DNA from 3 places in the Pantoea sp. XAF26B01_ASV70 genome. Region 1 is predicted to be linked to each of the others. Evidence: predicted binding sites of a transcription regulator. Region 1 holds the regulator's gene; each other region holds the start of a gene.
What was found. Region 1 encodes PurR, which represses purine synthesis genes. Its sites were predicted from a motif close to CANGCAAACGTTTGCNTG; they were not measured.
Positions count from the first base shown of each region.

Region 1 (3,277 bases):
GTCACCACCAGCGAGACCGGCACGATTAAGATGAGCAAATCTCACCGTCAGCGCTACCAGAAGGCCCGCGAAACCGCGATGACCAAGCTGATGGGTCAGTTGGGTAAACCCTATCAGTGGGGCGGCACCTCTCCCCATACCGGTTTCGATTGCAGCGGCCTGGTCTGGTACGCCTATAAAGATCTGGTGAAGTTTAAGATCCCACGTACCGCTAACGAGATGTACCACCTGCGTGACGCCGCGCCGATCAAGCGTGAGTCGCTGGAGAAAGGCGATCTGGTCTTCTTCCGTATCAATGGTCGTGGTACTGCGGACCATGTCGGCGTTTACCTGGGTGATGGCAAGTTTATCCAGTCGCCACGCACCGGCAAAGATATTCAGATCAGCGCTTTAGGAGAAGATTACTGGCAGCGCCACTATATTGGTGCCCGTCGGGTGATGACGCCAAAAACCATACGCTGAGCAGCAGAACAACCAGAAGAGAGCCGGGATAATCCCGGCTTTTTTTTTAGTGCAGAATAGCGGTAAAACTAAAGGCCACAATCATCAGCAGACAGCCCGCGGTGGTCATTAAAGCCAGTTTAAGATCGGTACTCATTGCTTGCTCCTTAGTCACACAATCAGTAGGGGTATCGCATTTTCCCACAGGGCCCGGTAAAAATCTCGTTTTATCCGTTCAGCCTTGTTAGAATCCCGCCTTTGTTGCGCAACGCGCGCAACCCTGATTCCGTTTGCGCACGTTTTCAGGCGCTTTTACGCCGCCAGCGGCCTGTTGACTGGCCTTAAAAGCTGCATTTTTGCGGAAAAAACCCTGAGCAGACGCAAACGTTTAACACTACGCTTATCATAGAGTTAGATAAGCACCGGAGTCCGATTTTCATGGCAACAATTAAAGATGTGGCGAAACGCGCTGGCGTCTCAACGACCACCGTTTCGCACGTCATCAATAAAACCCGCTTTGTGGCTGAAGAGACGCGCAACGCGGTCTGGCAGGCGATTAAAGAACTGCACTACTCGCCGAGCGCCGTGGCGCGCAGCCTGAAAGTGAACCACACCAAAACGCTGGGCCTGCTTGCCACCTCCAGCGAAGCGCCCTATTTCGCTGAAATTATCGAAGCGGTTGAAAATCACTGCTTTGACAAAGGCTATACGCTGATTCTGGGTAATGCGCATAACGATCTGCAAAAACAGCGCGCCTATCTCAGCATGATGGCGCAGAAACGCGTCGATGGGCTGCTGGTGATGTGCTCTGAATATCCGGACGATCTGCTGCAGATGCTGGAAGAGAACCGCAATATCCCGATGGTGGTGATGGACTGGGGCGAGTCGCGCGCCGACTTCACCGACACGGTACTGGATAATGCTTTCCAGGGCGGCTATCTGGCGGGACGCTATCTGATTGAACGCGGACACCGGGATATTGGTGCAATCCCCGGCCAGATGGAGCGTAACACCGGTGGCGGACGTCATGCCGGTTTCCTGAAGGCGATGGAAGAAGCGGGTATTCAGCCACGCGCCGAGTGGATTGTGCAGGGTGACTTTGAGCCGGAGTCGGGCTATCAGGCGATGCAGCAGATCCTGTCGCAGAAGCAGCGTCCGACGGCGGTGTTCTGTGGCGGTGACATCATGGCGATGGGCGCGATTTGCGCCGCCGACGAGATGGGTTTGCGCGTCCCCCAGGATATTTCGGTGATCGGCTATGACAACGTGCGCAACGCCCGCTATTTTGCACCGGCCCTGACCACGGTGCATCAGCCTAAAGCCCAGCTGGGTGAGAAAGCGCTGGAAATGCTGCTGGACCGCATTACCAGTAAGCGCGAAGTGTCACAAACGATTGAGGTCCATCCCACGCTGATTGAGCGCCGTTCCGTGGCCGATGGCCCGTTCCGCGACTATCGCCGTTAATGCTCGCTTAACCACTCCTGATTAAGCGTTTGCGCATCACCCAGATAGCTGAGCAACCAGCCTGTCGCGGGTGATGCGCGATCTTCTGCCCAGCTGACGCAGCATGGACTGTCCGGAAACGCCACCGGCAGCGTCAGTTCAACCAGCTCGCCGCTGTCGAGCAGTGGCCTGGCCAGGTGACCGGGCACCATCGCCACACACAATCCCGCCTGCACGCACTCCAGCCCGGTTTGCCACTCCGGCACCACCAGCCGGCGCTGGTTATCCAGCGTCCATGTCATACGACGCGGCAGTGCGCGAGAAGTATCTTCCAGCACAAGGGAGGGCCAGCTCCGCAGCGTGTCATCATCTATCTGGCTCGCCTGTGTCAGAGGATGGTCGGGCGCAACCACGCAGCGCCAGTTAAGCGTGCCCATATCCCGAAAAGCAAAGCGTCCGCCCACCGGTATCGCCTGAGTGGCACCAATCGCCACTTCCACCCGGCCATCGGCCAGCGCATCCCAGACGCCGTTAAAGACTTCATAGCTGATAATCAGCTCCATATCGGGAAAGTGGCGATAGAAATCTTTGACCAGTTGTCGGGTGCGCTGAGGTTTAGCGATACGGTCAACGGCTATGCTTAGCTGGCCGCGCCAGCCGTTAGCCAGCTGCTGACACTGTCGCCGGGTGGCAAGCATTTTTTTGATGACGCTGCGCCCTTCCCGGACAAAATGCTCACCCGCCGGGGTCAGAACCACTTCGCGATGCTGCCGTTCAAACAGCGGTACCGCCAGCCAGTTTTCCAGCTGACGCACCGTATAGCTGATGGCAGAGGGCACCCGATGTAACTCCTGCGCGGCGGCGCTGAAGCTTCCTCCACGGGCGACAGCGTCAACCACCTCTAATGCATATTCTGACCACATAATCTGCCTTCAAAAATTTTAACAGCAATCGGCAAATATTACCGTTTCACAGCAGCAAACGCACCTTTTACACTCTGCCGCGTTTATCCTGCAAAAATGAGAATCAGATGCTGTCGAATAAAGGGTTTATGCCCTACCTTGCCCTGCTGAGCATGCTGGGCTTTTTAGCCACTGATATGTACCTGCCCGCCTTTGGTGCGATGCAGCAAACCTTTAACACTTCACCCGGTCTGATCAGCGCCAGTATGAGTCTCTTCCTGGGCGGCTTCGCCGTGGGTCAGCTCTTCTGGGGACCGCTTTCCGATCGCATCGGTCGTAAACCGGTGCTGCTGTCCGGACTGGCCATGTTTGGCGCTGGCTGCGCAGGCATGCTGTGGGTGAATGATATCTATCTGATGCTGGCGCTGCGTTTTGTCCAGGCGATTGGCGTCTGTGCCGCTGCCGTAAGCTGGCAGGCGCTGGTGGTGGAT
Region 1 is NZ_CM137251.1:2,374,770-2,378,046, forward strand. It holds gene ACX8ZY_RS11115 (C40 family peptidase) at 1-462, shown strand, start outside; gene cydH (cytochrome bd-I oxidase subunit CydH) at 509-598, opposite strand; gene purR (HTH-type transcriptional repressor PurR) at 880-1,905, shown strand; gene punR (DNA-binding transcriptional activator PunR) at 1,902-2,807, opposite strand; gene punC (purine nucleoside transporter PunC) at 2,915-3,277, shown strand, end outside.

Region 2 (3,277 bases), 1.5 Mb from region 1:
GCGTCATTCATCAGGGCTTCGCCCTGCACGATCGACATAATCTTCTTGGGAATACGGCCTTCACCGACAATGCCTGAGAGCGCCACGGCATCGGTCGGTGACAGCACCGCCGCCAGCGCAAAGGCAGGGATCAGCGGGATACCAGGTACCAGCCAGTAGATCAGATAGCCGATGCCGATCACGGTAATCAGGACCAGCGCCAGTGCTAAGCCAATTATCTCGCGACCATGATGCAGGAACTCACTGATCGGCGTCTTCCAGCCATCCGCGAACAGCAGCGGCGGAATAAAGAGCACCAGAAACAGCTCCGGGTCAAAGTCGACATGCAGACCAAAAGTTGGCCAGGCCAGCATCGCACCCACGGCGATCTGAACCAGCGGCAACGGGATCTGAAAAGGGAGGATACGAGCCGCGACGCCAGAGAGCGACACGACCAGCGTCATGATGAGAATTGTAAAAAAGATTTCCATGCTTTCCTTAGGCGTCGTTTCTTTCAATCATTGGTTAAGCGCTAAAGTGTAAAACAAACTGCGGTGAAGATTGTCAGCTACGCGTGCGCCGGGCGGGAAAATAGTGAAAAATTCCGGACGTGCAGCCGCACGCCCGGTTGTACAGTCAGATCGCCCAGCCACCGGCGTAAAACGCCACCAGCGCGATAGCAATAATGACGGTGCCGACGTTGAGCTTGCGCCATTCCCCCGCGAAGAGACGCCCCACGACCAGGCTGGCGAAGCCGATCATAATGCCGGTGACGATGTTACAGGTGAGCACGATAATCACCGCCGTTAACAGGCCCGACATCGCATCGACAAAATCATTAAAGTCGACTTTCGCCACATTACTGAGCATCAGCAGACCCACATACATTAATGCAGGCGCGGTGGCGTAAGCCGGCACCAGATACGCCAGCGGTGACATAAACAGAATGGCAAGGAACAGCAGGCCGACCACAATCGCGGTAAGACCGGTTTTACCCCCCGCCGCCGTTCCTGCCGCCGATTCGATATAAACCGCAGCCGGTGACGCGCCCACCAGACCCGCGAACAGGCTGCTGACGGAGTCGCTAGTCAGCGCACGGCCACCATTGATAATCTGGCCCTGTTTATCCAGCAGATTTGCCTGACCCGCGACCGCGCGAATGGTGCCGGTCGCGTCAAAGACCGCCGTCATCACCAGTGCCAGCACGCTTGGCAGCACGACCGGCTGCATCGCGCCCATAATGTCGAGGCTGAACAGCAGCGACTCACCGCTGGCATCACGCAGGCTCGGCAGCGCAAACAATCCTTTGTAGCTCACCGCCGGATCGAAAATCAGCCCCAGCAGCGAAATGGCGATAATTGTCATGAGAATACCGCCGGGCATCCGGCGCTTCTCCAGTCCAATAATTGCTGCCAGTCCCAGCAGCGTCATCATTACCGGAAAAGTGGTGAAGTGCCCCAGCGCCACCGGCAGGCCCGGTGCCGGGTTTTTCACTACCAGGCCTACACCGTCAGCCGCAATCAGCAGCAAAAACAGGCCAATTCCGACGCCGGTGCCGTGCGCCACGCCCATCGGCAGGTTACGCAGGATCCAGGCTCGAATGCCGGTCACTGAGATCAGGGTAAACAGCAGACCCATCAGGAACACCGCGCCCAGCGCTACCGGCACGCTGATGTGCTGGCCCAGCACGAGGCTGAAAGCGGTAAAGGCGGTTAAGGAGATTGCACAGCCAATCGCCATCGGCAGATTGGCCCACAGTCCCATAATGATGGAACCAAAGCTGGCAACCAGGCAGGTGGCGACAAACACGGCAGTAGGGGGAAAACCGGCCTTGCCCAGCATTCCTGGCACCACGATAACGGAGTAGACCATCGCCAGGAAGGTGGTAAGTCCGGCCAGAATTTCCTGGCGCACGCTGCTGCCGCGCGCCGAGATCGAGAACCAGGCGTCCAGTTTTCCACTGGCCGGGCGTGATTCAGTTGACATAGTTGAGCCTCAAAAATTTTTGTTGTGTGGATCGCTCTGCGACCATCGCTGTCCCTGGAATAAGCGGGTAGACGGCGTCACTGTCGGGTTTTACCCGGCAGGCAAACGTTTACCTTGCCGCAGATAGTTGGCCGCCAGAAGCGGCCAGATAAAAAGGCATGCGATTATCCGGCGTTTAGCGGCACATTTTCAACTGTCAGAGGGAGATTCTTCAGCATAAAGATCAGGCTTAAGTGGCCAGCAGCCACGTGGCCCAAGCCGACGTCAAACGCTGACGCCCTGAAGTTAACGCGATTTTCAGGGGGATGCGCACCGGCGCAGCCGTGATGAGACACGACCCGCCAGTGGAAGAGGGGAATTAACCTGGCAGCGAAAGCTCGCCGCCCTGATCGATCGCGCGCTGCCAGGCGGCACGCTGTTGCACAGTCTGCAGCCATTTCTGGCTGGCGGGCATCTGCTCCAGTCCGACACGTCGCGCAAGCGCCAGCAGCGGAAAGCTCATCTGGATATCAGCGATACTGAAGCGCTGACCGGCGAACCAGGGATTTGCAGCCAGATGCTGTTCGATCATCTGCATGTGTGGCTTAAGCTGTTTATCCAGGAACGCTTTCTGCACGCCTTTACCGAATGCCGCCCCGACCGGACGCAGCAGCCACGGCACCGGTGCTTTACCCATCTGACCGAAGATCAGCTTCATCACCAGCAGCGGCATCAGCGAGCCTTCGGCATAGTGCAGCCAGTAGCGGCACTGCAGCCGCGACGCCTCATCACTCACTTTGAGCCGGAACTCGTGATCATATTTCTCTTCAAGGTATTCGAGAATGGCACCTGACTCTGCCACTACCTGGTTCCCGTCGGTAATCACCGGTGATTTTCCCAGTGGATGCACTTTTTTCAGCGCCTCCGGGGCCAGCATGGTCGGTTCGCGTTGATAGCGTTTAATCTGGTACGGCACTTCCAGCTCTTCCAGCAGCCACAGCACCCGATGCGAGCGCGATTTCTCAAGATGGTGAACGGTGATCATCATGATTCCCTGTGTTTTGACCTTCACCAAGTATAGACGTCACTCCACATCCGGATGTTTATCATCCTGTTCCGGGTCAAGCAGCACCGCACCCGAGCCCTGCTGACCCAGCCGGTCGCCGGGATTGCGCAGCGGGCAGTCGCGCATCGACAAACAGCCGCAGCCGATACAGCCATCCAGGTCATTACGCAGGCGGGTCAGGGTTTCAATGCGCTTATCCAGCTCTTCGCGCCAGTGCTGCGTCAGCGCATCCCACTCCGGTGTCGACATGCGCTTGTCAGGCGGAAT
Region 2 is NZ_CM137251.1:3,870,768-3,874,044, forward strand. It holds gene ACX8ZY_RS18305 (Na+/H+ antiporter) at 1-470, opposite strand, end outside; gene ACX8ZY_RS18310 (NCS2 family permease) at 616-1,965, opposite strand; gene ACX8ZY_RS18315 (glutathione S-transferase family protein) at 2,324-2,989, opposite strand; gene soxR (redox-sensitive transcriptional activator SoxR) at 3,029-3,277, opposite strand, start outside.
Region 2: a site for PurR is predicted at 2,064-2,081, ahead of ACX8ZY_RS18310 (NCS2 family permease). Genes of this name have one in related genera too.

Region 3 (3,277 bases), 770 kb from region 1:
GCGCTGCTTGGCGTGGTCTCCGGCGTGGCGGCCGCGATGGGGGCAGAAGCGGCGTTATGGGGATTACAGACAAAGATTTTCGATTTCCCGTGGCAGCCTGACTGGACCCTGTGGCTAGCGCTGCCGTTGTGTGGCGCGCTGCTGTTATCGCTGTGCGGTGGCTGGCTGGGGATCCGATTACTGAAAGGGAAGGCGCTGTTCAGGAAGTTTGATGCGGCGTAAGGGAGTGTAGGCATAAGGCTGCACTAAGCCCGCCTTTGACCTTCATCCAGATCGCACCCATCACCAGCAAGCGGGTAACGGGAAACGAAGAGCAAAGCGTCACGCGCCAGGGATGGCGCGTGCCGAGCTGGCAGGGATGCCGTTTTTGCGTCTTTGCGATCGTTTCCCGTTACCGGCGTCTCCCTCTGACTTAAAGGCGACTGCTCAATCGCTCTAAGCTGCCTGGTAAAGCCATCATCAGACTCAGGTGCGGGAAACTACAGTTTTTCAACCGCCCAGGCGATGCCGCTGGCGTACGCTTCCGGTAGCTGCGGCACCAGCGCATTAAGGGCAGCCCTGAGCCGTTCTGTATCGCTGTCGGTCAGATTCAGATGGCCCACTTTACGACCCGGACGCACCTCTTTGTCATACCAGTGCAGATGCACCAGCGGCTGCTGCAGCCAGCTCAGATTCACGTCGGTGCCAATCAGATTGACCATCGCCGACGGCGCAAACACCACCGGCTGCGGTAATGCCAGGCCAAGAATGGCGCGCAGATGCAGCTCAAACTGGCTGATCGACGCACCGTTCTGCGTCCAGTGCCCACTGTTATGGACGCGCGGCGCCAGCTCATTGATCAGCAATCCCTCTGGCGTAATGAAACACTCCATCGCCATTACGCCGACGTAATTCAGTTCCTGCATGATCGCACTCAGCATCGCTTCGGCCTGCTGCTGCTGTGCCTGATCCGCCTGCGGCAGCGCAACGCTGGTGCGCAGAATGCCATCCTGATGCAGGTTATGCGTCAGCGGATAGAACACCACCTGGCCATCGTGACCGCGCGCCCCTACCAGTGAGACTTCACCGGAAAAGTTGATGCCCTGCTCAACGATGCATTCGCCGTAGCACGCCTCCGGCAGGGTGTGAGTCTCATCAGCACGCAGACGCCACTGACCCCGGCCGTCGTAACCGCCGGTGCGGCTTTTCACAATCGCTAACTCGCCCAGCGAGTCGAACACCGCTGGCCATTCGCTTTTATCTGCCAGGAACTGCCACGGCGCGGTGGCCAGTCCCAGCTGATCCAGCAGCTGTTTCTGCGTCAGACGATCCGCCAGACGCGGAAAGATATCGCGGTTAACAAAGGCTGGATGGCTGGCCAGTTCACGCGTCAGCGCCGTCTCCGGCCAGCGTTCGATTTCGGCGGTGATCACGCTGTCGGCGATAGGGAGCGCGGTGGGATCGGCGTCTAAGCCCACCGGATACACTGCGATGCCCAGGGGTTCACCCGCCTGACGCAGCATACGACCTAACTGGCCGTTGCCCAGTACGCAAACCGGCTTCATGCATCCACCCGCGGATCGGGATGGTTCAGCACCTCATCGGTCTGGCTCTGACGCCAGGTGGTCAGGCGTAACGCCAGCGCACTGTCATGCAGCGCCAGAATCTGCGCCGCCAGCAGCGCGGCATTGGCTGCGCCCGCCTTGCCAATTGCCAGCGTACCGACCGGAATACCGCGCGGCATCTGCACAATCGAATAGAGGCTATCGACGCCGCTCAGTGCTGCGCTCTGCACCGGCACACCCAGCACCGGCACCAGCGTTTTTGCCGCCAGCATACCCGGCAGATGTGCCGCGCCACCTGCGCCAGCAATAATCACCTGAAGACCCTTGTCGGCTGCCGTTTCGGCGAAGCTGAACAGTTTATCCGGGGTGCGGTGCGCAGAGACCACTTCAACATCAAAAGGGACGTCCAGGCTGGAGAGGATTTCAGCGGCGAACTGCATGGTGGCCCAGTCACTTCTGGAACCCATAACAATGGCGATGCGGGCCGGGGCGTTGGATGACATGGGGTCAACTCCTGTGAATGAACAAACAGACCTGGCCGGGCGGACAGGTTTTGAAGGGCACCGAGAATAGCATGAGAAGCACGCAAGGAAAACGGTTGCGTCGGGCTTAAGGTCGTGGATTTAACCGCAGATTAAAAGTCGAAATGGATAAGCTGAATGCCACTGGCGTCGAGCTGGATCATGGAACCCCGGCTATGCCAGGCACCCAGCACCGCGCGTTGCGCCGGTTCACCCTGCAGGCTCAGCGTATGAATCGCCGGGCGATGAGTGTGACCGTGGATTAACAGTGGCACCTGCTGGCGCAGCATAGTGGCGACGACCGCTTCCTGATTCACATCCATGATGGTCTGGGATTTATGCTGATTGGCCTGTTTACTGTCGGCGCGCATCCGGGCGGCAATGCGTTTACGTATCCATAACGGCAACGCGAGAAACAGCCGCTGGATCCAGGGATTATGCACTTTGGCCCGAAAACGCAGGTAACCCGCATCGTCGGTACAGAGCGTATCGCCATGCATGATCAGCAACCGATGGCCGTAGAGCGTCAGCACCTGCTCTTCCGGCAGCAGCGTCATGCCGCAGGCCTGCGCAAAGCGTCGGCCAATCAGGAAGTCGCGATTGCCATGGATAAAGTAAACCGGAACCGGCAGGGCGCGCAGGGCGCGGGCAACCTGCTGATGCAGCGGATTGGGATCATCGTCGCCAATCCAGGCTTCAAACAGATCGCCGAGAATATAGAGCGCGTCGCAGTGGGGCGCTTCGCGCTGTAAAAAATGCAGAAAACCGGCGGTAATCGCCGGTTCTTCCTGACACAGATGGAGATCTGCGATAAACAGCGTGCGCGACATTACTCGCTGACGGTCACTTTCTGGATAACGACGTCGTCTTTTGGCACATCCTGGTGCATGCCGCTGCGGCCGGTAGAGACCGCTTTGATCTTCTCGACCACATCCATACCTTCAACCACTTCAGCGAATACGCAGTAGCCCCAGCCCTGAACGCTTTCGTCACGGAAGTTCAGGAAGTCGTTGTCAGCTACGTTGATGAAAAACTGTGCGGTCGCAGAGTGCGGCGCAGAGGTACGTGCCATTGCCAGCGTACCTTTGGTGTTTTTCAGGCCATTGCTGGCTTCGTTCTGAATTTCGTCTTTAGTTTCTTTCTGCTTCATGCCCGGCTCGAAGCCGCCGCCCTGAATCATAAAGCCGTTGATTACGCGGTGGAAAATGGTGT
Region 3 is NZ_CM137251.1:3,146,288-3,149,564, reverse strand. It holds gene ybbP (putative ABC transporter permease subunit YbbP) at 1-222, shown strand, start outside; gene purK (5-(carboxyamino)imidazole ribonucleotide synthase) at 480-1,544, opposite strand; gene purE (5-(carboxyamino)imidazole ribonucleotide mutase) at 1,541-2,047, opposite strand; gene lpxH (UDP-2,3-diacylglucosamine diphosphatase) at 2,179-2,895, opposite strand; gene ppiB (peptidylprolyl isomerase B) at 2,895-3,277, opposite strand, start outside.
Region 3: a site for PurR is predicted at 2,132-2,149, ahead of purE (5-(carboxyamino)imidazole ribonucleotide mutase). Genes of this name have one in related genera too.